Regions from separate parts of the Streptosporangium sp. NPDC049376 genome, predicted to be linked through region 2. Evidence: riboswitches for the same ligand, from Rfam matches in the RefSeq annotation. Region 2 holds a riboswitch; each other region holds the start of a gene.
What was found. A riboswitch is a leader RNA that binds a small molecule or an ion and turns the genes downstream of it on or off. The one in region 2 is predicted to bind cyclic di-AMP.
Positions count from the first base shown of each region.

Region 1: it holds a riboswitch for cyclic di-AMP, as region 2 does, so the genes downstream of both, ACIBVQ_RS36060 (C40 family peptidase) here and ACIBVQ_RS04940 (CHAP domain-containing protein) in region 2, are expected to answer to the same signal.
Region 3: it holds a riboswitch for cyclic di-AMP, as region 2 does, so the genes downstream of both, ACIBVQ_RS17945 (coiled-coil domain-containing protein) here and ACIBVQ_RS04940 (CHAP domain-containing protein) in region 2, are expected to answer to the same signal.

Region 1 covers NZ_JBITMT010000025.1:12,416-22,849, reverse strand. The annotation lists gene serA (phosphoglycerate dehydrogenase) at 1-1,348, shown strand, start outside; gene ACIBVQ_RS36060 (C40 family peptidase) at 1,874-2,581, opposite strand; cyclic di-AMP (ydaO/yuaA leader) riboswitch at 2,569-2,783, opposite strand; gene ACIBVQ_RS36055 (3-isopropylmalate dehydrogenase) at 2,932-3,978, shown strand; gene ACIBVQ_RS36050 (branched-chain amino acid aminotransferase) at 4,161-5,255, shown strand; gene cimA (citramalate synthase) at 5,695-7,275, shown strand; gene ACIBVQ_RS36040 (heparinase II/III family protein) at 7,336-8,964, opposite strand; gene ACIBVQ_RS36035 (cysteine hydrolase family protein) at 9,411-10,025, opposite strand; gene ACIBVQ_RS36030 (GlxA family transcriptional regulator) at 10,280-10,434, opposite strand, start outside.
Region 2 covers NZ_JBITMT010000001.1:1,068,486-1,078,919, reverse strand. The annotation lists gene ACIBVQ_RS04960 (polysialyltransferase family glycosyltransferase) at 1-672, shown strand, start outside; gene ACIBVQ_RS04955 (DUF6716 putative glycosyltransferase) at 923-2,104, opposite strand; gene ACIBVQ_RS04950 (hypothetical protein) at 2,116-3,153, opposite strand; gene ACIBVQ_RS04945 (oxidoreductase) at 3,298-4,170, shown strand; cyclic di-AMP (ydaO/yuaA leader) riboswitch at 4,555-4,692, shown strand; gene ACIBVQ_RS04940 (CHAP domain-containing protein) at 4,708-5,406, shown strand; gene ACIBVQ_RS04935 (ABC transporter substrate-binding protein) at 5,802-7,136, shown strand; gene ACIBVQ_RS04930 (carbohydrate ABC transporter permease) at 7,223-8,191, shown strand; gene ACIBVQ_RS04925 (carbohydrate ABC transporter permease) at 8,188-9,021, shown strand; gene ACIBVQ_RS04920 (GH1 family beta-glucosidase) at 9,018-10,434, shown strand, end outside.
Region 3 covers NZ_JBITMT010000005.1:523,977-534,410, reverse strand. The annotation lists gene ACIBVQ_RS17980 (SpoIIE family protein phosphatase) at 1-335, shown strand, start outside; gene ACIBVQ_RS17975 (FAD-dependent oxidoreductase) at 337-1,554, opposite strand; gene ACIBVQ_RS17970 (TIGR03086 family metal-binding protein) at 1,678-2,250, shown strand; gene ACIBVQ_RS17965 (50S ribosomal protein bL37) at 2,247-2,324, opposite strand; gene ACIBVQ_RS17960 (metal-dependent phosphohydrolase) at 2,423-3,019, shown strand; gene ACIBVQ_RS17955 (DeoR/GlpR family DNA-binding transcription regulator) at 3,101-3,889, shown strand; gene galT (galactose-1-phosphate uridylyltransferase) at 3,886-4,965, shown strand; cyclic di-AMP (ydaO/yuaA leader) riboswitch at 5,037-5,171, shown strand; gene ACIBVQ_RS17945 (coiled-coil domain-containing protein) at 5,174-6,151, shown strand; gene ACIBVQ_RS17940 (winged helix-turn-helix domain-containing protein) at 6,148-6,837, opposite strand; gene ACIBVQ_RS17935 (RNA ligase RtcB family protein) at 7,116-8,291, shown strand; gene prfH (peptide chain release factor H) at 8,299-8,943, shown strand; gene ACIBVQ_RS17925 (MarR family winged helix-turn-helix transcriptional regulator) at 8,958-9,476, opposite strand; gene ACIBVQ_RS17920 (M50 family metallopeptidase) at 9,519-10,434, opposite strand, start outside.

The sequences.
Region 1 (10,434 bases), on a different contig from region 2:
TGAGGCCGCGACCAAGGCAGGCGTCATGGTCGTCAACGCCCCCACCTCCAACATCACCAGCGCCGCCGAGCACACCGTCGCGCTGATCCTCGCCTCGGCCCGCAACGTCGCCCAGGCCCACGCCGCGCTCAAGGGCGGCGAGTGGAAGCGTTCGAAGTACACCGGCGTCGAGCTGGACGAGAAGGTCGTCGGCATCCTCGGTCTCGGCAAGATCGGCCAGCTGGTCGCCCAGCGCCTGCAGCCGTTCGGCGTCGAGCTGATCGCCTACGACCCCTACCTGCAGCCCGCCCGCGCCGCACAGATGGGCGTCAGGCTGGCCTCCCTCGAAGAGGTCCTGCGCGAGTCCGACTTCATCACCGTGCACCTGCCCAAGTCCAAGGAGACCGTCGGGCTCATCGGTGACCGCGAGCTGCACCAGGTCAAGCCGTCGGTTCGCCTGATCAACGTCGCGCGCGGCGGCATCATCGACGAGGGCGCCCTCTACTCCGCGATCAAGGAAGGCCGCGTCGCGGGCGCGGGCATCGACGTGTTCCCCAAGGAGCCCGTCACCGACAGCCCGCTGTTCGAGCTGGACCAGGTCGTCGTCACCCCGCACCTGGGCGCCTCGACCCACGAGGCCCAGGAGAAGGCCGGCACCCAGGTCGCGCGCAGCGTGAAGCTGGCCCTGGCCGGCGAGTTCGTGCCGGACGCCGTCAACGTCCAGGGCGGCGCCGTCGCCGAGGACGTCAAGCCGGGTCTGCCCCTGGCGGAGAAGCTCGGCCGCGTCTTCACCGCCCTCGCCGGTGAGGTCGCCACCAGGCTCGACGTCGAGGTGCGCGGTGAGATCGCCTCCCAGGACGTCCGCGTGCTGGAGCTGGCCGCCCTCAAGGGCGTCTTCACCGACGTGATCGAGGACTCCGTCACCTACGTCAACGCCCCGCTCCTGGCCAAGGACCGCGGCGTCACCGTCGAGCTGGTGACCAGCGCGGAGAGCCCCGACTGGCGCAACGTGGTGACCGTCCGCGGCGTCCTGGCCGACGGCCGCGCCGTCTCGGTCTCCGGCACGCTCTCCGGCCCGCGGCAGGTCACGAAGATCGTCGAGGTCAACGGCTACCAGATGGAGATCGAGCCGACCGACCACCTGTCGTTCTTCACCTACGACGACCGCCCCGGCGTCGTCGGCGTCGTCGGCCGCATCCTCGGCGACCACGGCATCAACATCGCCTCCATGCAGGTCGCCAGGGACGCCAAGGGCGGCAAGGCCCTCATCGCGCTGACCGTCGACTCCGCCATCCCGGCCGAGGTGATCGACCAGATCGGCGGCGAGATCGGCGCCGACAGCGGCCGCTCGGTCGACCTGGCCGACTGATCCCGGAGCACGGCTCCCACGGCCGCCGTCCCCGTTCGCGGGGCGGCGGCCGTCTGCTTTTCCGGCCGAGCCTCGTCTCAATATATGAGAAGCCTGCACGAGGGGTGAGACAGATTGCGGAGGGCCGGTTATTATGGCTGGTAATGCGCCAGGTTCTCGTACTTATTACCTGCCGCGGCGAGGCCTGACACAGGGGCGGGCCGGCAACTCGCCGCGGTGTGATGGCGTTCGTCGGCCCCGGTTTCCCGTCGATCCGTGATCCGGATCCGCGATCCGATGAGGGCCCGTGACCAGGGTCCAGGCTCCCCTTCCTCCTTCAGCCAGCTCTGTGCGAACGAGACGAGAAGCGTCATGTACGACATGTATCCCTGGAACCGTCCCGAGGACAACGAGAACGAGGCCGCCCAGGCCCTGCAGACCGCGCTGGACCGCCGCGACAACGGCGGAGTGCCCCCGCACTCCTCCTGAGCCGGGTCCCTCCGGGGCCACGGGCGGTGCGGCGCCCGGGACCGGGAGAGGCGTGGGTCAGCGGGCGAGGGCCGTACCGGCCTGGGTCGACTGCCTGATCGCCGTGTCCAGCTCGGCCCGCTCGTCGGCGAGTTCGACCCCCTTGGGGTCCGGCCGTACGGCTCCCGCGAAGCTGGCGCGGCGCCAGGCCTGCAGCTTCTCCACCTTGACCACGTCGCCGCTGCGCGGGGCGTGGACCATGTAACCGGGCTTGGTGATCATGCCGACGTGACCGAGGTTGTGGAAGAAGACCAGGTCACCGGGCTTGAGGTTCTTCCAGGAGATCTTCCTGGCGAACGCGGAGTACTGCTGGGTCGTCGTGCGGGGCAGCCGGATGCCCGCGGCGCCGTACGCGCGGAGCATCAGGCCCGAGCAGTCGAAGCCGCCCCTGCCCGTGCCACCCCAGACGTACGGTGTGCCGCGCTTGGACATCGCCCAGTTCAGCGCCTTCTTCCAGGCCGGGACCTTCCGCGCGGTCCCGGAGAATCCGGCCGGGGCGGGTTCGACGGCGGGAGCGGTGAGCGGGGTCCGGGAGCTCTCCGCGGTGGGGGCCGGGTGCGCGAGGGCGAATCCGGCGGCGGCGAGCGCGAGGAGAGGAGTGGGGGAGGTGGTGGTGAGGGAGGAGTCCGCCAGTGCGACGGCGGGTGTCGCGAGGATGGTCGAGCCGGTGACGATCAGGGTCAGGACACGGGGGTAGGTCTTGCCGTTCAGGACCGTTCCTTCCATAGGGCCGGCCGGGTGAGCTGTCGGGCTCGGGCGTGGAGGTCGCCCTACGGCGCGTGGTGGCGCCGACTCGCCCCGAGGGGCCTCGTGGAAAACGCCGGAAACGTGCTCCGCCAGACGGAGTGCGGCTCGGACGCCCCGTGGACCCCGGAAGTGGTTCCCCGGCTCCGCGCGGACCGAAAGAGGGGGATGGCCTGCGCGAATTAGGCGACGATACGAATGGCCAGGACCTTAACGAAACGGTCAAAAGATCGCAAATAGGACAAACTTTTCAGGGCCTTCCGGGGCGGGAAGTGTCCGAGGGGTGAGATCGGTGGTTCGATTATCGAGACAGAGCAGATAGGGTGCCCGTTATGGATTCGCGCAATGTTCGTCTGGCCGTCATCCCTGGAGACGGGATCGGGACCGAGGTCGTCACCGAGGGCCTGAAGGTCCTCGAAGCCGTCGGAACGAAGGTGGAGACCACCACCTACGACCTGGGTGCCGGCCGGTACCACAGAACCGGTGAGGTCCTTCCCGAGGCGGTCCTCGACGAACTGCGCGGCTACGACGCGATCCTGCTCGGCGCGGTCGGCGACCCCAGTGTGCCGCCGGGCATCCTGGAGCGCGAGTTGCTGCTCAAGCTCCGCTTCGAGCTCGACCACTACGTCAACCTGCGTCCGGTCAAGCTCTTCCCCGGCGTCGCGACCCCGCTGGGCGGCTCCCGCCCCGAGGACATCGACATGGTCGTCATCCGCGAGGGCACCGAGGGCCTCTACGCGGGCGCCGGTGGTGTGCTGCGCCGCGGCACGCCGTACGAGATCGCCACGCAGGAGTCGCTGAACACCGCCTACGGTGTCGAGCGCGTCGTCCGCTACGCCTTCGAGAAGGCGCTCAGCAGGCCGCGCAAGAAGCTGTCGCTGATCCACAAGACCAACGTCCTCACCTTCGCCGGTGACCTGTGGTCCCGTACCGTCGACCGGGTCAGCCTTGAGTACCCCGACGTCGCCACCGACTACTACCACGTCGACGCGGCCTCGATGTTCTTCGTCACCCAGCCGGAGCGGTTCGACGTGATCGTCACCGACAACCTCTTCGGCGACATCATCACCGACCTCGGCGCCGCCGTCGCCGGTGGCATCGGCCTCGCGGCCAGCGGGAACGTCAACCCCGACCGCACCGCGCCCAGCATGTTCGAGCCGGTCCACGGCAGCGCCCCGGACATCGCGGGCCAGGGCAAGGCCGACCCGACCGCCACGATCCTGTCGGTCGCCATGCTCCTGGACCACCTCGGCCTGACCGAGGAGGCGGCCAAGGTCGAGCAGGCCGTGGCCGAGGACCTGGTCGAGCGCCAGACCGGGTGGGCGAGCCGTACCACCCACGAGATCGGCGACGACATCACCGCCCGAGTAGCCGGCTGACAAGCCGCCCGCACGACCCCAGACGCGCCCGGTGGCTCAGCAGAGCCGCCGGGCGCGTCTTTTTTGTTCGTCTCACCGAGCAGGCTGCCGGATTTTGGCATATATGCAGTAGTTTTCCGGTGCCTGCTCCGTCCCAGAATGGACCGTAGGTGCACTCCGCCACGAAGAGAAGGACCGCCGCCATGACCACCGCTCAGAAGCTGACCTTCGACGTGCAGCTCTCCGACCACGCTCGCTCCACGGCCGAGCGCGAGCAGGTACTGGCGAATCCCGGATTCGGTCAGACCTTCACCGACCACATGATCTCCATCGACTACACCGAGGGGGAGGGCTGGCACGACGCGCGGCTCACGCCGTACGGCCCGCTCAGCCTCGACCCGGCGACGTCGGTCTTCCACTACGCCCAGGAACTCTTCGAGGGGCTGAAGGCCTACCGGCAGGAGAACGGCTCGATCGCCTGCTTCAGGCCGTACGCCAACGCCGCCCGCTTCAACCAGTCGGCGCTGCGCATGGCCATGCCCGAACTGCCGCAGGAGGCCTTCGTCGAGTCGATCGAACTGCTCGTGCAGACCGACCGCGAATGGGTGCCGACCACCCAGGGCCACAGCCTCTACCTGCGCCCCTTCATGATCGCCACCCAGCCCGCGCTCGGCGTCAACTACCCCTCGCGGACCTACCGCTACATGGTGATCGCCTCTCCCGCGGCGGCCTACTTCGGCGCGGCCAAGGCCGTCTCGGTCTGGCTGTCCACCGAGTACACCCGCGCGGCCCCCGGCGGCACCGGCTTCGCCAAGTGCGGCGGCAACTACGCCGCGGCCTTCGTCGCGCAGCGCCAGGCCGTCGAGCAGGGCTGTGACCAGGTCGTCTGGCTCGACGCCAACGAGCACCGCTACGTCGAGGAGATGGGCGGGATGAACCTGTTCTTCGTCTACGGCGACCGGCTGCTCACCCCCGCCCTGACCGGCACCCTCCTGCCCGGCATCACCCGTGACTCGATCCTCTCCCTGGCCGCCGAACTCGGTCTGACGGCCGAGGAGGGCCGCCTGTCGATCGAGGAGTGGCAGGCGGGCTGCGAGTCCGGCGACCTCACCGAGGTCTTCGCCTGCGGCACCGCCGCCGTGGTGAGCCCGGTCGGCTCGGTCAAGGGCGCCGACCGCGCCTGGACCGTCGGCGACGGCACCCAGGGCCCGGTCACCGCCAAGGTCCGCGAAGCCCTGGTCGGCATCCAGTACGGCTCCCGCCCCGACACCCACGGCTGGGTGCACAAGATCTGCTGATCTCGCGGACCTGAGGCCGCCGGCGACCGGGAGCGTCAGCGACGCCACCCGGCCGCCGGCGGCCTGAAGCCATGAACTCCCCCGGCCGCGCCGTCGGGCCATGTGGCGTGCGCGCGTGAGCGGCCGTCCCACGGCCGGATCCGGGAAAGTCGCCTTCGGGTGGCCGTTCCCGCTGGTCAGAGCCATCTCCGTGAACGGTTTCCGGGCGCGTCGGCGGGACGGGCGTTCCAGATCCTGAGATCAATGTGTCAAGTGGTGGTTGGGTGTGGCAGACTCCAAGACACCATGTTCTACGGTCTGCTCATTATCGGCAGGCGCGCTGGCTGAAAAAGGACACCGCCAGCGCGCAGACCTCTCACGTCCGTGAGGGGTTTTTTTGTTTCTCAGAGCCGAGAGAGCGCGCGGCGAATCACATCGAAACCCCGCGAAGGAGACTGATATGGCCGACGACCGCTTCCACGTGTACGACACGACACTCCGTGACGGTGCCCAGCAGGAGGGCCTCAACCTCACGGTCGTGGACAAGCTGGCCATCGCCCGCCACCTGGACAGCCTGGGCGTCGGCTTCATCGAAGGCGGTTGGCCGGGAGCCAACCCCAAGGACACAGAGTTCTTCAGACGGGCTCGAACAGAGCTCGATCTGAAGCACGCGCAGCTAGCCGCGTTCGGCGCGACCCGCCGAGCAGGTGTCAAGGCCGCCGACGACCCGTTGGTCGCCGCGCTGCGCGAATCCGGCGCGCCGGTCGTGACCCTTGTCGCCAAGAGTCACGACCGGCACGTGGAGCTGGCCCTTCGCACGACTCTCCAGGAGAACCTCGCGATGATCCGCGACACGGTCTCTCACCTTCGTGCGGAGGGCCAGCGAGTCTTCCTCGACGCCGAGCACTTCTTCGACGGCTACAAGTCCAACCCAGCCTACGCGCTCGAAGTCCTGCGCACCGCCGCCGAGGCGGGGGCCTCGGTCATCGCCCTGTGCGACACCAACGGCGGCATGCTCCCCGACGAACTCGCCGAGGTCGTCGCCGCCGCCGTCGCGACCACGGCCAGGATCGGCATCCACTGCCACGACGACACCGGCTGCGCGGTGGCCAACACCCTGGCCGCGGTGAAGGCGGGCGCCACCCACGTACAGGGCTGCGCCAACGGCTACGGTGAGCGCTCGGGCAACGCCAACCTGTTCACCGTGGTCGCCAACCTCCAGCTCAAGCGGGGCTTCGACCTCGTCCCGAAGGAGGCGCTGGCCGACATGACCCGCATCGCGCACGCCATCACCGAGGTCACCAACGTCACCCCGAACTCCCACGCCCCCTACGTGGGTGTCTCCGCCTTCGCTCACAAGGCCGGGCTGCACGCCAGCGCCATCAAGGTCGACCCCAACCTCTACCAGCACATCGACCCCTCCCTGGTCGGCAACGACATGCGCATGCTCGTCTCCGACATGGCGGGCCGCGCCTCCGTCGAGCTCAAGGGGCGCGAACTCGGCTACGACCTGTCGCCGGACACCTCGCGCGTCCTCGTCGAACGGGTCAAGGAGCTTGAGTCGAAGGGCTACACCTTCGAGGCGGCCGACGCCTCCTTCGAGCTGCTGCTGCGCGACACCGTCGCCGGTGACCGCAAGCGGCGCCACTTCGAGGTCGAGTCGTGGCGGGTGATCGTCGAGCGGACCCGCGACGGCGAACTGGTCAGCGAGGCCACGGTCAAGCTGCACGCCAAGGGCGAGCGGATCGTCTCGACCGGTGAGGGCAACGGCCCGGTCAACGCCCTGGACAAGGCCGTACGGCTCGGCCTGGAGAAGCTCTACCCCGAGCTCGCGGCCGTCGAGCTGATCGACTTCAAGGTGCGCATCCTTGAGGGCACCCACGGCACGGACGCCGTGACCAGGGTCCTCATCACGTCGAGCGACGATACCGGTGAGTGGGCGACCGTCGGCGTCGACGAGAACATCATCGAGGCCTCCTGGCAGGCCCTTGAGCAGGCGGTCACCTACGGCCTGCTCAGGGCGGGCCACATCGCCGACTGACCTCACAACCGAGGGGTACGGCCTGGGCCGTACCCCTCGCCGGACGGGCGGAGAGCGAGGTCAGGACAGGTTGGCGCCCGAGACCTTGAAGCTGACCTGACCTTCGGAGGTCTGCAGCCGCACCCTGCCGCCCGAGCAGGAGACCTCGGGGGAGGCGGTTCCCGGCACCACGACGGTGAGCAGCGCGCCCTCCGTGGCGGGGGACAGGACCGCGGGAGCGGCCTGCTTGTTCAGATAGGTGGGAGAGACCCAGCCCTGGAAGGGGTTCTGCTGGCCGGAGACCACCCGCTGCCCGCCGACCGGCTTGCAGGAGGGCATGGACAGCTGGACCAGCGTCGCCTTCCAGCCGGACTTGTCCTTGACCACGACCCGGCCGCCGCCGTTGGAGACCAGGGACATTTCACGGGCGAAGTGCCAGACGTTGCTCACCTTGGAGCCCCGGGGCACGGTGTCCAGCACCGCCATCACGTCATCGCCGTGGTTGACCAGCACCGACCGGGTCCTCGGCACGCCGTAGGCCCTGTCGGTCAGCCGGTAACTCTGCCTGTCCTGCCCGACCGAGGACTTGCTCAGGGCGCTGGCCGTCTTGGGACGGAACCGGGCACCGACCACGGCGGGGGTGTTGTGCGCCTCCGGCGACATCGTCCAGCGCCGGTAGGGGGTCTTCTCGTAGGAGTCGAAGCCCACGTCGACCAGGACGTCACGGCCCTGCGCGTAGTAGGTCACACCCAGGTGGTCCTCATGGCCGTGGAACCTCAGGGCCGGGCCGAACCGGATCGAGTAGAACGCCGACTCCGGCTTGCCCCAGGCGGTGCGCCCGTAGACATAGCCGTTGCCGAAGACCCGGACCGTCTTCTTGGGGTGGTCGTAACCCGAGGGCTGTACGTCTGCGCCACCGTCGCCGATCGGGACCATGAACCCGTTCGGCTGCGTCGAGTGGGCGATGAAGTCCTCAAGAGACTCCCACCGGGAGCGGATCTCGCCGGGAACCTTCCTGCCGCACTCCTCGATGCGCTCCATCGCGAGCTTGAGCCGGTCGTAGACGTAGATCGCGTACCGGGGGGCCTGCTCACGCAGTACCCCCTGGGAGTCGATGTCGAGCTTGACGGTCGTGGTCAGCCGCCGGAGCGCCAGGTTCGACCACGTCGTGTTCTTGAAGCGGCAGCCGATGCCGAACAGCGCGATGTCCTGGTCCATCCCATGGTTGTGCCCCTTCTCGTACAGGGCCGGGTTGGAGAGCATCTTGGCGTGCTCGGCCAGGCTCTTCGACAGCCAGGACTCGTTGACGTGCCTGCTCAGGCACGTCAGGGCCGGGGCGCGCAGGGCGATCGGGTGCTCCTGCCAGGCGTACGGGCTGGCCTTCGGCCCCCCGCCCCTGGGGTTGTCCGCCACCCAGTCCTTGGCGATCTCGGTGGCCCGGGCCAGATAGGCCTTCTCCCCGGTCGTCTCGTAGTCGGCGACCAGGCGGCCCATCCAGCGCAGCGAGTGGAAGACCATGCTCCAGGACCGGTTGCGGTACGGGTCGGTACGCCAGTTGACGTCCTTGCCCACCTTCACCGGCGGCAGCCCGACGAACTCGACCTTGCCCGCCATGATGTCCGCCGAGGTCGGCGTCGCCGGCAGCCAGTCTCCCTGGCACTCGGCCGTCCGCTTGACCGTTTCGGCGGCCTGCGCCGTACCGTTCGTCACGCCGCAGGCCAGGGCCAGGACGAACGAGACGGCCAGCGCTGTGTTCCTCTGCGCCGTCCGGCGGCGCCGCGAGGGTCGGGAGCCTTCGAGCCGGAGCTTTTCCTCATCTCTCCGTCGTCGTGCTCCCGCGTTCCTCAGTCCAAGCACCGACGGCGCCCAAACCAAAACCCTCACCCCTAACCGACGGCGCTCGAACCAGAACTCTCGACCCCGGCGATGAGGGGGCCAAGGTCGGCTCCTCACTCCAAGCACGGACGGCGCCAGGCCACGCCGTTCACCAGAGAAGGGGGCGCTGGACGGCTCTGTCCGCGGGGGTGTCCAGGTCGGGTCAGTTTAGCGGTGAGTCATCGGGGAAAAGCGGGCCCTCTGGTTTCTTTGTGGCTTCTGTGACCTTTTGGGGGTGAGGGGCGCCTGAGGTGCCCCCGGCGGAGCCGTTCTCGTGCCGGTCAGGGGGTGGCGCGGGCGATCTCGGTGCTCACCCAGATGTTCGAGTGGGGGAGGGGCTCACCGGCCCTGACCGCGTCGATCCACTCCGCGGTGGTCGCCACGGCGGCGAAGTTGGAGGCCATCACCACCAGCACGTGGTTGTGCAGCTCCTCGGCCGTCGCGGTGCCCGCGTTGTTGGACAGCGGGAGGGCGCCGGTCGCGTCGGACAGGAACTCCACCTTCAGGCCCAGGTGGGCGGCGTCCCGGGCGGTCGACTCGTCGCAGTTCTGGGTCATGTAGCCGGTGATGGTCACCGTGTCGATCTCCTGAGCGGCCAGCCACTCGGCCAGATCCGTCCCGGCGAAGGACGACGCCAGCGTCTTGTCCACCAGGTGGTCGTACGGCCTGCTCCCGACCTCCTCGCGCAGCTCCCAGGAGGGGCTGCCCTTCGCGAACAGCGGGGACTCGGCCGGAGCGGTGTGCCTGACGATCACCACGGGAACACCGTGCTCGCGCGCCACGTCCATGGTGGCCACGATGTTGGCGAGACTCTCCTGCCGAGGGGGGAAGGCGATCGGTAGATTGCCGGTGAAGTACTCGTTCTGGACGTCGATGACGACTAGTGCTCGCTTCATGACTCCAGCTTGACGGGGCGGACGGTGGCCGCGTGATAGTTCTCTCAGCCATCGACCACAAAAATCCGGCCCTGCCTATTCGCGGCGCCTGCGGCGCCGCGGGCTTGGGCGCTTCGAGCCAACGCTTTCCCTCGTCGCTCATCCGCTTCGCTCCTTCGCTCCTCAGTCCAAGCGTCGGCGCGCCCAAGCCGGACACTCTTCATGCACGGCGCCGGTAAGGCCCAAGCCAGGGGCCTCAAGGGGGAGTCCTTGGGTCAGGCTGGGGGGCCGAAGGCTTGGCGGTAGGTGGTGGGGGAGACGCCTACCTGGCGGCGGAAGTGGGGGCGTAGGGCCACCGCGGAGGCGAAGCCGGATCTGCGGGCCACCCGTTCGACCGGTTCGCCGGTGGTTTCGAGCAGGCGTTGCGCGT
Region 2 (10,434 bases):
CAGGCGATGATCCTCGGCCAGTACCTGTCGGCGCTCGACATCGTCACCCAGGACGAGGAGGCCGGGCTGCACGCGGACATGCTGCGCGGCCTGGCCGCGAGGGGGTTTCGCTCGGTGCTGTTCAAGCCGCACCCGGCGGGCGGGCGGCGACACGCCCAGCGGCTCCGCGAGACGGCCGCGGAGCTGGGGGTTGAACTGACGGTCGTCGGGGAGAGCGTCCCCGCCGAGTCGTGTTTCGCCACGCTTGAACCCGAGCTGGTCGTCGGCTGCTTCTCCACCGCCCTGGTGACCGCGAGCAGGCAGTTCGGGCTGCCGGTCGCGACGCTCGGAGGCGACCTGGTGCTCGAACGGCTGGCGCCGTACGAGAACAGCAACCGCGTCCCGGTCACGATCACCGACGCCCTGCTCCCCCGCCTGTCCCCCGACGGGTCGCTGGAGGAGCCGCCCCCGGTCGATCTTCCCGCGCTGGTGGGTGCCGTCGGCTACTGCATGCAGAGCACCGTCCACCCCGGGCTGCGTGAACGGGCCGTCGCGTATCTGGAGGCCAACGGCCCCGCCCGCTACTTCAAGCGTCAGCGCCTGACGGCCCTGGACCTGCTCCCCACCACGCCCGCCCCGGAGCCGGGCCCCCTGGGCAAAATCCGCCGCCGCCTCTCCAAGGCCCTCTCCTGACCCGCCGGCACCCCGCTTATTGCACCCTCACGAGGGGCTCCCCGCCCCAGGCGTGAGGGTTTTGGTCTTGTGCCTTACCGGCGCCAAGCGTGAGGAGTGTCGGCTTGGGCGCGTCGGTGCTTGGACTGAGGAACGCAGGAGCGCAGCGACGCAGTGACGAGGGAAAGCACCGACCCGAGGTGCCCAAGCCCGCGACGCCGCAGGCGGAGCAAAGAGACACAACCCGCGACGCCGCCAGGCGGAGCAAAAGTCACAGTTTCAGGTAGCGGCGCATGCGGCGTTTGGCGCGGTAGCCGACTCGGAGGACGTTGGGCGGCACCTCCACGCGCAGGCGGGCGCGCCTGCGGGCTGCGGCGTACTGCGGGCCGTCCAGCAGGGAGGTCGCGGGGACGAGGCGTCCCGAGCGGGACTGGCCGACGAGGGCGACCATCTGCGACACCCAGTCGCTCTCCCCGTTGGGGTGGAAGTAGTTCGCCCTGCACCAGGCCTCGTCCGGGGTGTGGAAACGGCCCTGAGCCAGGTCGTCCATGGTGCCGAGCAGACCGCTTCCCTCGAAGACCAGGTTGATCATCTCGGCGCTGACGCCGAAGTCGGACAGCACCAGCAGCGGCACGTCCTGGGCGATGGCCTCCAGTGCGGCGGTCGAGCTGACGGTGACGAATCCGGCGGCGTGCGCCAGGTGCTCGTGCATGGCTCCGGCGGCGAACCGCACCGCGCCGGGGCGGACCCGCCCCTCGGTCTCCAGGGCCTGCCACAGGCGCTGGTAGTTGTGACGTTCGTTGTGCGTCTGGCGTTCGTTGTCCAGGGCGCGCAGTTTGACGACCACGTCCAGGTCGGGGCGCCGTCCGGCCAGGTCGGCCAGCGCGAGCAGGATCCGTTCCCTGTCCTCCCTGCGCTTGGGCACCTTGGCCTGGGTGGCGAACACGACGCGGTCGCGGGGCCCCGCCGCGGGGGCCTGCCCGCTGTCGCGCAGGAACGGCAGCCGGGTGAGGCCGATCTGTCCTCCGCCGCCGAGTTCCTTGCCGATGGTGGAGAACTCCTCGACCTCCCGCCCGCTGTGCAGGACGAACAGGTCGCATCCGCTGCGGAAGATCCATGCCTTCTCGGTCGCCGGGATGGAGATGCCCGGCAGGCCGGAGACGAAGACGGGCCGGGGCGTGAGGCCGGAGAGGACCTCGCTGACCAGCACGTCCACCACGGGCCCTGTGCAGGCGACCAGCACCACGTCGGGCCTGAACCGCTCGGCGGCCCTGCGCAGGGCTCTGGCGGACAGCACCGGCGGGTCACCGGCCGCGCCGGCCACGGCCGCGTGGATCTGGGCCGGTGAGGGCGTGATGGGGGTACGGACCACCGTCAGCTCCGCCGTACAGCCCGAGGGCAGGCCCTCAAGCAGGTAGGCGGCCCACTTCAGGTAGGAATCCGAGTCGGCCACGGCCAGGACCTTCAACCTGTGACTCCAGTGTCGTGATGGGCGAACATCGATAGGTGCGTTCTGAGGGAGGGCGCCGCCTGGGCGGTCCACCACTCGTCGGGGACGTCCACGGTCTCCACGACGACGCCGCGGGCCGACAGCAGGACGCGCAGGGAGGTGACCGCGGTCGAGGGCAGGCTCAGGACCCGCTGCTCGGCCTCCAGTCCGCGCAGCGTCATCTCCGCGGGGGCGCCGCCGTCGTAGACGGTGGTCCCGGGCTGCCTGCCGACCCTGGCGAGGTCGCCGGGGTCCTCTCTGCGGTGCGGGAAGTAGGCGACGGGCCCGGTCGAGCCGAGTCCGGCCAGCCAGCCGAAGTAGTGGTCGCGGTGGATGAGGCCGTTGCGGACCAGGGAGGTGCCCAGGACGACGGTGCGTTCCCTCGGCCCCGGTCTGCGCATGGGCTGGGACCTGAGCCAGGCGAAGTCGTGGGTGACCAGTTCGGCCCCCCGTGCGCGTACGGCCCGCGCCAGGTCGTCGGGGACGGGCAGCGCCGTGAAGATCGACAGGCGGCCTGCCCTGGCGGCCGCCCGCAGCCGCATGCCCGCGGCCGAGCCGAGCACCTTCCTGAGCGGTCCCGGGGTGGCTCTGGCCCGGAGCAGGGGCGTCCAGAACCGCCCGGTGAGCAGTTCCAGGAGCCTGATCGTGGCGAGCCCGTCGTCGACGATCACCATCCGGCCGGGCAGGGCGGTGAGCCAGGCCGCCTGGACCTTGCCGGAGAAGGCGTCGCCGACCGCCCAGCTCGTCCCCCTGCGGGGCCTGGGCATCTCGGGCGAGGGCTCGTCGAGTTCGAGCCCGGCCGGTGGGCCGAGTTTGGCGATCTCACGGCGGGTGACGGCCAGCGGGCGCAGCCCGGCCCTGGGCACCACTCGCGCGTGGGCGCCGAGCAGCCCCGCGTGGTGGGCCTCCACGGCGCAGAGCATCTGCAGCGGGGACTCCACCCAGGCAACGGCCGAACCCTGCTCCCGCGCGTGGTCTCGACCGTCCTCCACGCCGGGCGATGACCCGTTCACGACCGCCTCACCGTAACCCGGACGTCTTACGGCGCCGGGAACTACGGGTGAACACACGAATATGCCCTCTTGCGGGTCGTACTCGTGACGATCTACCGTAGTGTACGAAACCGTTTCGTACAGCTGGCCCCGGAGACGCCGATCATGTGGACCGCTGATGACATTCCCGACCTGTCCGGCAGTACGGCACTGGTCACGGGTGCCGGCAGCGGGATAGGGCTGGCGACCGCCCTGCACCTCGCCCGGCGAGGCGCCGAGGTGATCATGACCGCGCGCGACCGGGCCAGGGGGCGGGTGGCGCTGGAGAGGGTCAGGGCGGCGGCCCCGGAGGGACGGGTCGAGCTCAGAGGCCTTGACCTGGCCGATCTCGCCTCGGTGCGGGCGTTCACGGACGACCTTGACCGGCCGATCGACCTCCTCGTCAACAACGCGGGCGTCGCCATGATTCCACGGCGGACGACGGCCAACGGCTTCGAGGCCCAGTTCGGCGTCAACCATCTCGGGCACTTCGCCCTGACCGGGTCGCTGCTGCCCCGGCTGCTGGCCGGACAGGGGGCCAGGGTCGTCACGGTCTCCAGTGGCGCGCACGCGATGGGGCGGATCGACTTCGACGACCTGGGGCTGGAGAACGGCTACCGCCGCTTCGGCGCCTACTGCAGGTCCAAGCTGGCCAACCTGCTGTTCGCCCTCGAACTACAGCGCCTGGCCGGAGGCAAACTGCTCAGCCTGGCCGTCCATCCCGGGCCGACGGCCACCTCGATCATGCGGCCGGGCGTGTTCACCCGGCCGGTCACCGCCTTCATGCGGCTGGCGCTCAAGGCTCCGGAGAAAGGGGCCCTCCCCTCCCTGTACGCCGCGACCCACCCCGGCGTGGCCGGCGGCACGTACGTCGGCCCCGGCCCCAGGGCGCTGACGCCTTCGCCCAGGGCTCTCGACGAAGACCTGGCGCGGCGGCTGTGGATCGTCTCCGAGGAGCTCACAGGCGTACGGTTCGCCGCGCTCACGTCACGCCCCTGACCGGCCCAGGGGCCGGGGGCGACCCCGCCGGGACGGGTAAAGAGACCCCCTCTTGACCCGGTGGAGGAGGGGTCGGCCAAAAGATCTACGTTCACCTGGCACGCGAAGTCCTTGCCCTTGCCCTTCATCGTGCCCGTCGTGTCGCGATCCCCTCTCCCACCGGGGATCGCGTCACCGAAAGGGAGATCGTCCCGGGTGGACGAGGCCCCAGTCTTCCCCCTCGAACGAGGCCCATTCCCAAGCCAAGGCAATGTGTCGGACTTGTAATCGTCTGTCCGGTTCACGTACGTTCAACGAATTCGCGGCGAACGCCCAGACCTTTGCAGGTCAGCGCATTGCCACGACATTGCCCGACCGTGCTCCACCAGGTGGACATCCGCCTGATGGACACGGCCGCCGAATCCGCGAGTCTCGCGGAACCGGGGACCCAGGTCCTTTGGGGTGAATCAGCGCATACGCGCTGTAGGACACTTTCCAGTCCGAACCCGTCAGCTAACCCGGTAGGCGGCATGGAAGCGACGCAAGGAGCAGTACCCCATGGCCAAGCACCGCCTTACCTCCACCCCCAAGACGCACTACCTGGCCCGTGTCATCCTCGGCACCGCCATCGCCCTCAGCGGCGGAGTCGTCGCCGGTGGACCCGCCCTGGCGGACACCCCCGAGCAGACGTCCGCCACCGTCCGGAACGCGAGCGCGGACACCGCCAAGACCAGCCTCCAGACCACGGCCGAGCGCCTGCCCAAGGTGACCGCCCAGCAGGTTCTGAACATCGCCTCCCAGCAGATCGGCGTCAGCGAGAACGCCCAGGGCGGCGGCACCAAGTTCCACTCCTGGTACATGTCCAGTGAGCGCGCCAAGGAGACCACCGCCCGTGACGGCGGCCGCATCCAGGACTACGCCAACGCCCCCTGGTGCGCGATGTTCGTCTCCTGGGTCGGCGAGCAGGCCGGCATCCGCCCCACCATGGGCTGGGACGCCTACACCGTCACCCACGCCAAGTGGTTCAGGGACAACGGCCACTGGGGCACCACTCCCAAGCCCGGCGCCGTCGTCTACTTCGACTGGAAGGGCGGCAAGGACCTCGACGGGATCGACCACGTCGGCTTCGTGAAGCAGGACAACGGCAACGGCACGATCACCACGATCGAGGGCAACACCGGCAACGGCAAGGTCGAGCAGCGCATCCGTCCGACCTCCCAGGTCGTCGGCTACGGCTACCCGGTCTACAGCGGCTGACCCCATCCCCTCCCTCCGTACGGCCCCCGCCGTACGAGACCCCCATCCGCGGCGGACTCCCCGCCCGCCGCGGCGGTGATCCCCCGAATCCGGAAAGGGCCGTGGCTCCCCAGCCACGGCCCTTTCGGCGTCCCGACCCTCCGCCGATATGGGAGCGCTCCCAAAAAGAAGCGCATCCATTTTGTGGTCATTTAAGCCCATAAGTCGCAAGGGAAACGGAGGAGGGTAACGGTTGCGTCTCGCCGTATTGACGTCGGCCCACCCGTCGGCCACGCTTCGTGGGAGCGCTCCCAATACGTTGAGGAACCGCCTCGTCGCAGAGCCGCGTCTGTCGGGGACCGGCCCGTGACGACACCTCCCACCGATTCGGGCGAACGACCTGAGAGGGGTCCGGAATGTTGAACCACAGGCGGTGCGGCAGGCTCGCCGCGGTCACGACGGTCACGGCCGCGGCGCTGGCCTTGACCTCGTGCGGTTCCGGCGGGACGGACGGGCCCGCGTCCACGGCGGCCGAACCGGTCGTCGTCACCGTGCACACCTTCGGCGGCGGCGAGAACTTCGGCTACGACAAGGCCGCCCAGGCCTGGAACGCCGCCCACCCCGGCATCCAGATCAGATACCAGAACCTGACCGACCGCTTCGAGGACGTCTACCTGCCCCAGTTGCTCCAGCGGTTGCAGGCGGGCAGCGGCGCGGCCGACGTGGTCGCCCTGGACGAGGGCGCGATGGGCCTGATGAAGGCCCGCCCGCAGTTCTTCACCGACCTCGGGCAGTACGGCCTCGGAGGCCGCAAGGCCGACTTCCCCCCTGCCAAGTGGGACAACGGCGTCAACGCCGAGGGCAAGCTGTTCGCTCTCGGCACCGACATCGGCGGCATGACCATGTGTTACCGCACCGACCTGTTCGAGAAGGCGGGCCTGCCCACGGACCGCGAGGAGGTCGGCGGGCTCTGGCCCGACTGGAAGTCCTTCATGGACGTCGGCAGGAGGTTCCAGGCCGCCAATCCCGGAAAGGACGCGCCGCGCTTCCTGGACGGCCCGAACACCCTCTACAACGTGATCCTCGCCCAGGAGGCGCAGAGGAACGGCGACATCACCTACATCGACACGTCCAACAAACTCGTCATCGACACCAACCCCGCCGTGAAGACCGCCTTCGACACGGTCAGGAGCTTCAGCGAGGCCGGGCTCACCGCCAAGCTGGCCTCCTTCACCCCGCCCTGGAACGCCGCCATCAAGAAGGGCGGCTTCGCCACGATGGGCTGCCCCGCCTGGATGCTCGGCGTGGTCTCCGGCGCCGCGGGCGAGCCCGGCAAGGGGAAGTGGGACGTCGCGACGGTGCCGGGAGGCGCGGGCAACTGGGGCGGCTCCTACCTGGCCGTGCCCAGGCAGAGCAAGCACCCGAAGGAGGCCGCCGAGGTGGTGAACTACCTCACCGGCAAGGACGGCCAGATCATGGCCTTCCAGGAGGCCGCCGCCTTCCCCAGCTCCCTGCCCGCCCAGCGGGACCCGGCGGTCGGCGACCTGAGGAACCCGTTCTTCAACGACGCGCCGACCGGCCGGATCTTCGGCGCGTCGGTCGAGAACCTGCAGCCGGTCTTCCTGGGTGAGAAGCACGCCCAGGTGAAGACCGCGGTCGAGAAGATCCTTGAGGGCATGGACCAGGGCTCGGTCCCCTACGACCAGGCCTGGCAGAGGTTCCTCGACGCCGGGGTCAAGGCGGCCGGCTGATCCGCTTCCCCCACCGGTCCCGTCGCCCCGGGACCGGTGGGGCCCACAGAGAAACCAGCCAGGAAAGCCCCCCGAAAGGCCGATCGATGACCCCGCACGCCGCAGCCCCGGCCCAGGCCGGGCCCGGTGAGCGCCCGCCCGCCGTACGGAGACGGGACGGCGCGCTGTTCGCCAGGTTCGACCTGTTGGTCACCCCCTATCTCTTTGTCTCGCCGTACTTCGTGTTGTTCGTCCTCTTCGGGGTCTTCCCGCTCGGCTACACCCTGTGGGTCTCGCTGCACGACTGGGAGCTCGCCGGGGACAGGGCCTTCGTGGGGGCGGGCAACTACCTGTCCCTGGTCGCCGACGAGGCCTTCTGGAACGCGGTGGTCAACACGCTCGGGATGTTCGTCATCTCGACGGTCCCGCAGCTCGTGCTGGCGCTGCTGCTGGCCAACGCCCTCAACAAGCGCATCCGGGGCAGGCTCGTCCTCCGCATGGGCGTGCTGCTGCCGTTGGTGACCTCCGTCGTCGCGGTCGCCGTCGTCTTCACCCAGCTCTACGGGCGCGACTACGGCATGGTCAACTGGTTCCTCGGCCTCTTCGGAGTCGACGCGGTCAGCTGGCAGAACGAGAAGTGGTCCGCGTGGATCGCGATCTCCACGATGGTCGACTGGCGCTGGACCGGTTACAACGCGATCATCCTGCTGGCCGCCATGCAGACCATCCCCGGAGACCTGTACGAGGCGGCCTCCCTCGACGGCGCGAGCGCCAGACGGCAGTTCTGGCGGATCACCGTCCCGATGCTGCGCCCGACGATCGTCTTCACCGTGTTCGTCTCGACCATCGGCGGCCTGACGCTGTTCACCGAGCCCGTCATGTTCGACGGCAACCCGACGATGAGCGGCGGGGCGACCGGCCAGTACCAGACGGTGGCGATGTTCGTCGTCAAGGAGGCCTTCCGTGACTTCGACCTCGGGTACGCCTCCGCCGCCGCCTGGCTGCTGTTCGTGCTGATCCTGCTCGGCACGCTCGTCAACCACCTGCTCACCCGCCGCATCGGAGGCGCCGGATGAGCCGCCCAGGGGACGCTGGACCGCTGACGAGGGCCACGCTCGCCCTCGCCGTCGTGATCTCCGCCTTTCCCGTCTACTACATGTTCGTCATGGCCACCCGGACCAACGAGGAGGCGATCGACGTTCCCCCGCCGCTGCTGCCCGGCGGCCACCTGGGGGAGAACGTCGCCCGGCTGCTCGCGGCCGAGGACGCCCACTTCCTCACCGGCCTGGTCAACTCGGCCGTCGTCTCGGTCACCGTGACCGTCTCGGTCGTGTTCATCTCCACGCTGGCCGGGTTCGCCTTCGCCAAGCTGCGTTTCCGGGGCGGGCGGGCGCTGCTCGGGCTGATCCTGGTGACGATGATGGTCCCGCTCCAGCAGATGGGCGTGGTCCCGCTGTACGAGCTCATGGTGACCCTCGGCTGGACCGGCCGGCTCAAGGCGGTGATCCTGCCCTTCCTCGTCAACGGGTTCGGGGTCTTCATGATGACCCAGTACGCCTCCCAGGCGGTGCCGGACGAACTGGTCGAGGCCGCCCGCGTCGACGGCGCCTCGACGGCGGGAGTCTACGCCCGGGTGATCCTGCCCGCGCTCAGGCCGGGCATGGCCGTACTGGCGCTGCTTGTCTTCATGCAGACCTGGAACGAGTTCATGTGGCCGTTGATCGTGCTGGACCCGGACAACCCCGTGGTGCAGACCTCGATCGCCGCGCTCAACCAGGCCCACGGCACCGACTACGTCATGTTGTTCACCGGCACGGCGGTCTCGGTCCTGCCTCTTTTCATTGTTTTCGTCGTGTTCGGCCGTCAGATCGTCGGCGGCCTCATGGAAGGTGCGGTCAAGGCATGACGACGCAGCAGACACAGGATCAGCAACTGAGGTTCCCGGAGGGCTTCGCCTGGGGGGCGGCGACCTCCGCCTACCAGATCGAGGGCGCGGTCTCCGAGGGCGGGCGCGGCAGGTCCATCTGGGACACCTTCGCCCGCCTGCCGGGGCGGGTGGTGAACGGTGAGAACGCCGACGTGGCCGTCGACCACTACCACCGCTACCGCGACGACGTCCGGCTGATGGCCCGGCTCGGCCTGGGCGCCTACCGCTTCTCCGTCTCCTGGCCGCGCGTCCAGCCGGACGGCGTGGGGGCGGTCAACCAGCGGGGGCTCGACTTCTACCGCAGGCTGGTCGACGAACTGCTCGGCCAGGGGATCGACCCGTGGGTGACGCTCTACCACTGGGACCTGCCCCAGGCCCTTGAGGACGCGGGAGGCTGGCCCGCGCGGGACACCGCCCTGCGGTTCGCCGACTACGCGGCGGCCGTACACGACGCGCTCGGCGACCGGGTGCGCAACTGGAGCACGGTCAACGAGCCGTGGTGCGCGGCCTTCCTCGGCTACGCCTCCGGGGAGCACGCCCCAGGGCGGCGGGAACCCGCACGGGCGGTCCTGGCCGCCCACCACCTGCTGCTCGGCCACGGGCTGGCCATGGCGGCCATGCGCGCCCAGCGGGCCGGCAGCCGGATCGGCGGCTGCGTGAACCTCTACGCCGTCTCTCCGCTGACACGCTCGGCGGCCGACCTGGACGCCGCCCGCCGCATCGACGGCCTGCAGAACCGTCTCTTCCTGGACGCGCTGCTCAGGGGGGAGTATCCGGCGGACGTCCTGGCGGACCTCGGGGAGGCCGCCGAGGGGCTCGCTGAGACGGGGGACATGGGGGTCATCTCCGCCCCGATGGACATGCTGCTGATCAACTACTACAGCCGGTTCACCGTCTCCGGGGCCCCGGGGGGCGCGGTCTCGGCCGCGGCGGCGCCGACGGACACCGGCTCGCCCTGGGTGGGCAGCGAGCACGTCTCGTTCGCCGGGAGCGGGCGTCCGGTGACCGGCATGGGCTGGGAGATCGACCACGACGGGCTGCGGGAGGTCCTGCTGCGGGTCGCCGGGGACTACCCCCGGATCCCCCTGGTGGTCTCCGAGAACGGCGCGGCCTTCGACGACGTCGCCGACGCCGGCGGTTTCGTGCGGGACCCGGAGCGCAGGGACTACATCGAGGCCCATCTGCGCGCCTGCCACGCCGCGATCGGGCAGGGGGCGCCGCTCGTCGGCTACTTCGCCTGGTCGCTGCTGGACAACTTCGAGTGGGCCTGGGGGTACGGCAAGCGCTTCGGGCTGGTGCGCGTCGACTACCCGACGCAGCGCAGAGTTCCCAAGGAGAGCGCCCTTTGGTATGCCGAGACAATCAGGCGTGGAGGCCTGACCGGTCCTGCAC
Region 3 (10,434 bases), on a different contig from region 2:
CCCGCTCCGCGGGGCAGGCCCGTGCCTTCGTGCGCGCCACCCTCGCCGAGTGGCGGCTTGAGGCGATCGTCGACAACGTCGAGCTCATGGTCAGCGAGCTGGTCGCCAACGCCGTCGAGCACGGTTCGGGAAGCGTCGGGCTGCGCATGCTGCGCGGCCCGACGCTGGTGTGCGAGGTGAGCGACCGCTCCACCGTGCTGCCGTCGATGCGGGACGCGGGCAGTGACGACGACACCGGCCGCGGCCTCCACCTCGTCAACTGGCTCGCCCACCGCTGGGGCTCCCGGACGACCGCCAAGGGGAAGGTTGTCTGGGTCGAGCAGCGCCTGCCGTAGGTTAGGACAGGGCTTTTCTCCTGAGGGAGGGCATGCGCCCGGCCAGCCTGAGCGCGCCCCTGAAGGCCACCCTGGCCAGGCGGCTGTCGTCGACGAACTGCCTGGCGGCCCTGAGCGACCTGCGCACGGCGGCGAAGCCGTACTCGCGCATCTCGGTCTCGTAGCCGGCGATGGCCGTGACGGAGTCCGTTCCGTCGCGCAGGGCGCGGGTGAGCAGGCAGGCGTCACGCAGGGCGGCGTTCGCCCCGATCCCCCGCATCGGGGTCATGCTGTGCACCGCGTCGCCGAGCAGGGTGATGTTCGTCGCGGGCCAGGGATCGACGGGGACCGCGGTGCGGATCGGCAGCAGGGAGACGCTCTCGGGGGCCGAGGCGGTGACCAGCCTTCGCAGGTCGGGGTGCCAGGTGGCGACCAGCCCGGCGACGGTGTCCCTGAGTTCCTGACCGTTCATGCCGGACAGTCCGGTGGGGAGGCGTCCCGCCGAGGCGCCGAAGACCCACATGACGTAGTCGCCCGCTCCGTCGCCTCCGGCGTCCCGCTGTCCGAACTCCTGCGGCGCGGTGAACATGCCGCACCCCCTCGGCGGGATGATCATGTTGGGGCCCCGCCACAACCGGGGGGCGACCTGGGCGCGTGTCTCGCCGGTGAGCGGGAACCTGCCCGCGACCGTGAGGATGCCGGTGTCGATCCGCCGGGCGTGCGGGAGGTACTGCTTTCTGACCCGGGAGTTGCCCCCGTCCGCGGCGACCACGACGTCCGCGTTCTCGGTGGTCCCGTCGGCGAAGTGCAGGGTCACGGTCCCGTCCGGTTCACGGGTGTAGCGCTCGTAGGTCCTGTCGAACCGTACGACGTCGGACAGGCCGGTCAGCAGCAGTTCCCTGAGCGTGGCCCGGCTGATGGAGTGGTGGTTGTCCAGCGGGTCCGGCCCGCGCGGGGTCTCCATCACCATCAGGGGGTTCATCCTCTCGGTGAGGAAGCCGAAGTCCCGCCCGCTCCCTGAGGCCGACGCCAGGAACGTCTCCCATAACTCCGGAGGCAGACACTCGTTGAGCGCGCGGGCCCCCGTCGGGTCGATGTGGATGCGGTAGCCCTGGAGCCGGTCGCCGGGAGTACGGTCACGCTCGTAGACCGTCACCTCCACGCCCGCCCGGCGCAGCCCCTGCGCCAGGCACAGCCCCCCGAGGCCGCCACCGATGATCGCCACTCGCGAGTTCGTCATACCTCACTATCGGCCATCGTGAGGCTCGTCGAGCGAGTCCGTCACACCCCGGTGTCATGCCCGACAAGCGCGATGACTACTGGCCTCCCAGGAGTTACGGTCGAAATGAGGAGCTGGGAGGGCATGATGATCACCGACGTACGCGAGGCCTACCGCCGCGCGCTGGACGACTTCGGCGCTCTCGTTCACAGGATCACCCCGGAGCAGTGGCACAACCGGACTCCCTGTGTCGACTGGGACGTGCGGGATCTGGTCGAGCATGTGGTGGGCGAGAACCTGTGGGCTCCGGAACTGCTCGGCGGGCGGACCGCCGCCGAGGTCGGGGACGACTTCGACGGCGACCTGCTCGGCGACGACCCGTTGAAGGCGTTCGACACCTCCGCCACCGCCGCCGTGCAGGCCGCCTACGGGGAGGGGGCGCTGACCCGCCTGGCCAGACTCTCCTTCGGGGACGTGCCCGGCGGGGAGTACGTCACCGAGTTGTTCGCCGACGTCCTGATCCACACCTGGGACCTGGCCAGGGCGATCGGCGCCGACGAACAGCTCGATCCCGAGTTGGTCGAGGCCTGCGCGGCGTGGGTCGCGGGCGCCGAGGCCGGTTACCGGCAGGCGGGGGTCATCGGGGCACAGCAGCCGATCGCCTCCGGCACCGACGCCCAGACCCGGCTGCTCGCCTCCTGGGGACGACGCGGCTAACGCGACGTCGGGCGTCTTCCGTGGTTGGCCTTGTTCCGTTTACGGGCCCGGTTCTTACGCGCTCGTTTGCCCACGCGGCCTCCTTCCGTGAACCCCGCCGGGTGCGGGATCCGCCTCTTACGTTCCTCCCGGGGCACCCGCCGTACAAGAGGGCGGATCTAGGCTGCCTCGCATGAGCGAGAAGCTGATGGAGCGCTGGCGCCTCCTGGCCGGAACCGAGGCCGACCGGCTCGGCGCGGACCTGCTGTCCCGGTACGGCGAGCCACACCGCAAATACCACACAACCGCACATCTGACGGCCGTACTCGACCACGTCGACGCGCTCGCCGGCAGTGCCGCCGACCCGGACCTGGTACGGCTCGCGGCCTGGTTCCACGACGCCGTCTACGACCCCCGGCGCAGCGACAACGAGGAGCGCAGCGCCAGGCTCGCCGAGCGGGCGCTGCCCGAGCTCGGGATGTCACCGGAGGCTGTCGGGACGGTCGCGCGGCTGGTCAGGCTCACGATCACACACGCCCCCGAGCCAGGGGACGCCGACGGGGCCGTGCTGTGCGACGCCGACCTGGCGATCCTCGCCTCCTCTCCTCAGGAGTACGCCGTCTACGCGGCGGCGGTGCGGGAGGAGTACTTCTTCGTCCCCGACGAGCTCTTCAGGCAGGGCAGGGCCGCGGTGCTGCGCTCGCTGCTCGACCTTCCCGTGATCTTCCACGTCGCGGACCTTGAGACGCGGGCGCGGGCCAACATCCATGCCGAGCTTGAGCGACTGTGAGCACTTAACCCCCATAATCCAACATTCACCCCTGTGAGTCTGTGGTAATTTGCTGGAGTCTGGTGGATTAAGGAGGGATCGATGCTCGCCCAGCAGCGGCAGCAGGTGATTCTCGAACGGGTGCGCGGCAGTGGCGGGGTCAGGGTCGCCGACCTGGTCCGCGAGTTCGGTGTCTCCGACATGACGATCCGCAGGGACCTTGAGGCGCTGGCGGAGCGCGGTCTCGTGGAGAAGGTCCACGGTGGGGCGACGGCCACGGGACCCGGCTCGACCGAGGAGCCCGGGTTCACCGCCAAGTCCGCGCGTCAGCAGTCGGAGAAGGAGGCGATCGCCAGGCACGCCGCCGGGCTCGTCAGGCCGGGCACGGCGATAGCGCTCTCCGCGGGTACCACCACCTGGACGCTCGCCCACTTCGTGACCGACGTGCCAGAGCTGACGGTGATCACCAACTCGATCCGGATCGCCGAGGTCTTCCACCGCGCACCGCGCGCCGACCGCACCGTGGTGCTGACCGGCGGGGTGCGCACCCCCTCGGACGCGCTGGTCGGCCCGGTGGCCGTCGCGGCCATCAGAGGGCTGCACGTGGACACCCTGTTCCTCGGCGTGCACGGGATGAGCGCCCGCGCCGGGTTCACCACCCCCAACCTGCTCGAAGCGGAGACGGACCGGGCGCTCGTGGCCTCGGCGCACCGCCTGGTCGTGCCCGCCGACCACACCAAGTGGGGGACGGTCGGGATCAGCACGATCGCCGAGCTGTCCGAGGCCCACGTCCTGATCACGGACTCCGGGCTCGGGCGGGAGGCTCGCGAGGAACTCGCCGCCAGGGTCGGTGAGCTGGTCGTCGCCGGGGACGGGATCCGCGACCGATGAGGCGCACCGCGACCCACCTGGCCGACGGCCGCGAGCTGTTCTACTTCGACCTGCGGGACGACGCGGAGCGCGGCGCGGTCGACACGCGCGACCTGCCGCCCAGGCCCGCCGCCTCCGAGCTGCGCTACGACCCGCTCACCGAGGAGTGGGTCGCGGTCGCCGGGCACCGGCAGGGCCGTACGTTCCTGCCGCCCGCCGACGAGTGCCCGCTGTGCCCGTCGGCGCCCGGCCGTCCGACCGAGATCCCCTCCCCCACCTACGACGTGGCCGTCTTCGAGAACCGCTTCCCGTCCTTCTCCACCAACCTGGGCGCCTACCCGCAGGTCGGCGGCCTGAGTGAGGTACGGCCCGGCGTCGGCAGGTGCGAGGTCGTCTGCTTCACCTCCGAGCACGACTCCTCCTTCTCCATGCTTTCTCCCGAGCGGGTCGAGCTGGTGATGGAGGCGTGGATCGACCGCACCGTCGCGCTCTCCGCGATGCCCGGGGTCGAGCAGGTGTTCTGCTTCGAGAACCGCGGCCCGGAGATCGGCATCACCCTGCCCCATCCGCACGGCCAGATCTACGCCTATCCCTACGTGACCCCGCGTACCCGGACCCTGCTCGGCGCGGCGCGGCGGCACAGGGAGCGCACCGGTGGCGACCTCTTCGCCGACGTGCTCGCGGCCGAACGGGAGGCCGCCGAGCGTGTGGTCGCGGCCAACGAGCACTGGACGGCGTTCGTGCCCGCCGCGGCCCGCTGGCCGGTCGAGGTCCATCTCTACCCGCACCGCGGGGTTCCCGGCCTCGACGGACTCGACCCCGCCGAGCGCGCGGCGTTCGGACCGCTCTACACCGAGGTGCTGCACCGCCTGGACGGGCTGTTCGGGGTGCCCATGCCGTACGTCTCGGCCTGGCACCAGGCACCGGTGCGGGTGGACAGGGACCTGGCGTACACGCATCTTGAGCTGTTCAGCATCCGCCGGGCGCCGGACAAGCTCAAGTATCTCGCCGGGTCCGAGTCGGCCATGGGGGCCTTCGTGAACGACGTTCCGCCTGAGGAGACAGCTCGGCGCCTGCGCGCCGTTGTCACGGAATGATCACCGATCGGTCTCGACTCGGGGTCGCGCGGTCACCTTTTTACCATTACTATCCTCACGCATCGGACAAACAGCACGATATGCCTAATCTCAGGTGCCTCACCTGAGAGCCGGGGACCCATGCATCTGGGGTGAACCACTTCGGTGGAAGGGCTTCCTCCAGCCCGAACCCGTCAGCTAACCCGGTCGGCGTGAGGAGAGGAGAGCTGTGACGGCTCTGTCCCCCGCTTTCCATCGACGTACGGCCGCCGCCTGCCTGGCCTCGGCCCTCACCTTCGCCTTCGTCCTCGGCGGCACGGAAACGGCGGGCGCCGCGCCGAAGCCCGACGAGTCCCGGCTCCGCGCCGAACTGACCCAGCTCAACAAGAAAGTCGACCGGCTCATCGAGGCGTACGCCGCCAAACGGGAGTCGCTGAAGAAGGCGCAGGAGGCGGAGAAGGTCGCGCAGGCCGACCTGCGCCAGGCGGAAGCGGCCTACGCCGAGGCGGGCAGGGAGGTCGCCTCCATCGTCCAGATCCGTTACCAGAACGGCCCCCTCGACCTTCCCTCGATCCTGTCGGCCCCCGAGGTGGGCGGCGCGGCCGTCATGGAACAGCTGACCGCCCAGCAGATCGCCCAGCTGCAGGGCTTCGCCCGGAGCCGGGATCTCATGAAACAGGCCGCGGACAGGACGGCCCAGCTCTCCAGGCAGATCGAGCAGGAGGCCAAGGCGGTGCAGGTTCAGCGTGAGGACGCGGAGAAGGTCATCCGCGTGATCGAGGACAAGCTCGAACAGCTCGTTCCCACAGGCTCGGGGCGCCGCTCCGACGGCAGCTGGGCGCCCCAGCTGCCCACCGGGTCCGACAACATCACCGACCGCACGCGGATCATGCGCGAGGCCGTCGGACAGGCCTTCCAGCTGCCCCACGAGGTGGGCTGCTACCGATCGGCGAACGACGGGGGCGAGCACCCCCTCGGCCGTGCCTGCGACTTCATGATGAGCACCGGCGGGTCCATGCCCACCGCGGCCAACGTCAAGCTCGGCGACGAGCTCGCCGCCTGGGCCCTGAAGAACAGGGACAGGCTCGGCGTCAAGTACGTCATCTGGCGTCAGCGCATCAACACCGGTTCCGGCTGGCGTGCCATGTCCAACCGGGGCGGTGTGACCGCCAACCACTACGACCACGTGCACATCTCGATGTACTAGAGAAGGTCGGACCCCGCGGCGGTGCGCTCGATCGAGCCGGCCACCCTGGACCTGGTCGAGTGGATCCGAGCCACCGGCTGGACCGCGCTCACAAACGTGGCTGGTTCCTGAGCCTCCGGCCGCCATCGTGCCCACGGTCTCGGCTCTCTGGGCGCGGCAACGCATCCGCCAACGGTTGAAGTGGTCACGAAGCTCCCGGGGCGTGCCCGAGGCCGACACCGGCACACTGGTCGTCGAGAGGCCGCCGGTCGACGGCGAGGTAAAGATCCACGTCCAGGAGGCCCCGGGGCGGCCTCAGGTTCTGCCCGCACTCGTCTTCCCAGCACAGCCGGGCGCCCAGGTCGAGCGCCGCCCTTTATCGCCGGCCACTCCTCGACGACCCACGAGGTGATCCCCCCCTCGCCGCGCTCAACAGCCCGCTGCGCAGGGATCTGCGGACTCCAGCCCAGGCGGTGCAGCAGACACGACACCCCACGCAAGGTGTGGCGGACGTGAAACAACACCGCGATCGGGCCGGCGTCCAGCGCTGGTCCTCCACATATCCGTGCGCGGCCGGACCACGCTCCAACCCGGCCCGCAGCCGCTGCAGGCGCCGCTCGTCCAGCCGGCACCTCTCCCCGCCCGGCCCCTTGGAGGCCAACGCCTCCATGCCACCTCCCTGCCAGGTGTGATTCACCGACCAGCATTCACACAGTCAGAAAAAGACTTTCCGCCACTACCGATCGCCCTGCTCATCCGGGCTTCGATGAAGGCGCCGGCCTCGTGCTTCCCGTACGCCGGCCGGGTCGCGAGACGGCGGTGGGCGCAAAACCGTTTGCCCTCGCGTGGCGGGCTCAGGGAACGTGGTGTTCATGGCGCCGTGTCCATGACGCTCTGACGGACAGCGCCCCGCCACTCCGAGACGCCACGGCGTCAACGCGCCCCGCGGCGCTGTCAGCCTGCCCCTTTAAGGGAAGAGAACCTTTTGTCGCAACAACGCCCCCCTCTGCCGTCCACGGCCGCAGGCCCGGCCACCGTCGCCGTGTTCGCCTCCCCTGAGAGCTGGATCGAGTCCGACGCCCTCACGCAGTGCCACCAGGTGGCCGTCCTCGACGGCATGACGCACGTCGCCGCCATGCCGGACCTGCACCCCGGCAAGGGCGCCCCCATCGGCGCCGCCATGGCGTCGACCGTGCTGTACCCGTTCCTGGTGGGCTCCGACATCGGCTGCGGCATCGCCGTGTTCCCCATGAAGCTCAAGCGCGCCGTGCCCGAGAAGCTCGCCGCCCGCTTCCCCGACCTCGATCGCGCACTGGACCCCGAGCACGACGCCGACGATCCGGCCTGGGCCGTCGTGGAGGGCGACATCCCCGCCGGTCACGTCGAGGGCCTCGGGACGGTCGGCCGGGGCAACCATTTCGTCGAGCTGGCCCGGATCGGGACCGTCTTCGACCCGGGCCACGCGAGCCGTCTCGGGCTCGCCGCGGGCGACCTCGTCCTCGTCGTCCACAGCGGTTCCCGGGGGCTGGGCGAACGGATCCTGCGGGAGCACACCGCGGTCCACGGCGCGGGCCCCGCCCCTGATCCCGGCGCCTACCTGGCGATGCACGACGACGCCGTACGCTGGGGATCGCTCAACCGGCGGTTGCTGGCGGCCCGGGTCGCCCACGCTCTGGGGGCCGAGCCCGCCGAGCCGTTCCTCGACCAGTGCCACAACCTGGTCGAGGTCCGCGACGGGGTCTACCTGCACCGCAAGGGGGCGGCACCGGGTGACGGCCGTGACGTGCTCATCGCCGGGACGCGAGGCACCCCCTCCTATCTCGTGGCCGCCCACGCCGGGCCGGACGCCAACCATTCCGTCGCGCACGGCGCGGGCCGCAAGATGTCGCGTGCGGACGCCCTGCGCCGGGGCCGGGCCAAGCACACGGTCGAGGAGCTGCGCCGCACGCCGGTGGGCTCGCTGGTGGTGTGCGGAGACCGTCAGCTCCTCTTCGAGGAGGCGCCGACGGCTTACAAGCGCATCGAGCAGGTGATCGCCGACCTCGTCGGCCACGGCCTGGCCACGCCCGTGGCCACCACGGTCCCCCTGGTCACCTACAAGACACCCGACCTCGGGTCCGCGCCCCAGCGGGACCAGCGCCGCAGGCGAGGCCGGCGGTGAGGCCGGGGTGAGCGTCCACCTGCTCCTGTCGGCCGGACGTGGCCCGCAGGAATGCGCCTGGGCCCTAGCCCGGCTGCTGCGCCGCCTGGAAGTCGACGCCGCCCAGCAGAACCTGGAGATCCGCCGGGTCCAGGTCGTTCCCGGCGACCGGCCCGGCACCTACCGATCGGTCCTGATCCAGATGTCGGGAGCCGGTGCCGAGGCGTTCGCCGCCTCATGGACCGGAACCCTGTGCTGGCAGGCCGCCAGCCCGTACCGCACCGGCACGGGCCGGAAGAACTGGTACGTCATCGCCCAGCCGTGCCAGGTCGACGCCCCGCGCACGACGTTCACCGAGGCGGACGTCGACGTCGTCGCCTGCCGTACCGGCGGCCCCGGCGGTCAGCATCGGAACAAGGCAAGCACGGCGGTACGGGCGACCCACCGGCCCTCGGGGATCGTCGTCGTGGTCGACACCGAACGGCAGTTCAGCCTCAACCGCCGCATCGCCATGCGGCTGTTGCGGCAGCGCATCGAGGACGGAGACGAGACGGCGGAGCGTGCCGTCACCACCGCCCGCTGGCACGTCCACGACGAGCTCGTACGCGGCGACCCCGTCCGTGTCGAACGTCCGGAGACGCCGGAGCGGAAACCGGCCCGCCGACGGCCGTGACGGCCTGCCCGAGGTCAGCCCACGGCCGTCTCCGCGATGGCCTCCGCGATGAGCCGGTCGAGATGTGTCAGGTCCGGCGGGTGGGCCACGCTCTCCTCCGCGAAACGGGTGAGCAGCCTGGCGAAGACCTCCCGGTCTCCCTCGTCCCAGTCGGCGATCAGGCTGTCCACATAGGCTCGCCTGGAGGCGACGACCACCTCAAGCACCCGTCGGCCTCGCGGGCTCAGCCGCAGCCTGGCCCGTCTGGCGTCCACCTCGGACTCCTCACGCTCGACGAACCCGGCACCGACCGCGTCGTTGACCAGCCTGCTCGCGGTGGAGGGGTCGACGTCGAGCTGTTCGGCGACGGCCCCTACCGTCACCTCGGGAACGCTCAGGTTCAGTTTGTGCACGGCGTGCACGACCATCACGTTCGACATCTGCACCGCCCGGTGCTGATCGGCGGCCCGGCGCGGACGCAGCGGCCGCGCCCAGATCCTGCGCAGCCTGAACAGCGCCACGTCGATCGCCGCTCCCGGCGTTACGTCCCTCACGACGCAACCTTACCGGTGCGCACGACCGGTTCCCGGAAGGATTCAGCCAGCCAGACGGACCGGGTTGACCAGGTCGGCGTACATCAGCAGACCGGCCATGACGACCATCACGAAGGCGATCGCATAGGTCAGCGGAAGCGCCTTGGCGATGTCCACGTGCCCGGGCGTGGGACGGCGGGTCACCCGCGCGAAGGCCCGCTTGAGGCCCTCCCACAGACCGCCCGCGATGTGCCCGCCGTCAAGGGGGAGCAGCGGGATGAGGTTGAACAGGCCGATCGCCAGGTTGAAGCCCGCCAGCAGGTTGATGAAGGTGGCGACCTTGTTCTCCAGCGGGGCGGAGGAGGCGGCGATCTCACCGCCGATACGGCCCGCCCCGATGATGCCGATCGGGCCGTTCTTGTCGCGCTCCTCACCGGAGAAGGCGGCGTTCCACACACCGACCATCTTCTCGGGGAAGCGCATCAGCGAGCCCGCGGTCGCCGCGGTGAGGTTCCACATCTGGGTGGTCACCGAGCCGATGCCCTGCCGTTCGATGACCGTCGTGGGGCTGACACCGAGGTAGCCGACCCCCTTCTCGATCTTCCCCGGCACGTCCAGCGACTCGCGGTCCTGGGCGATGAGGGTGGCGTTCAGCGTGACCGCCTGCCCGCCCCGCGTGATGCCGATCGCGACCGGTCCTGCGCCGTGCCCCCGGATGGCCCGGGTCGCCTCCTCCCAGGTCGGGGTCGACTTGCCCGCCACGGAGACGATGACGTCGCCGGGCCGCAACCCGGCCGCCGCGGCGGGACTCGCCGGGTCGGCGGAGGTGCACTTGGGGTTCTTGGTGTACTCGGCGGTGGTCTTGACGCACTCGGGGACCGCGTCGACCCGGTTCGTCAGGACGCCGACGCCGAAGCCCATCAGCACGACCGCGAACAGCACGAAGGCCAGCACGAAGTTCATCGCGGGACCACCCGCC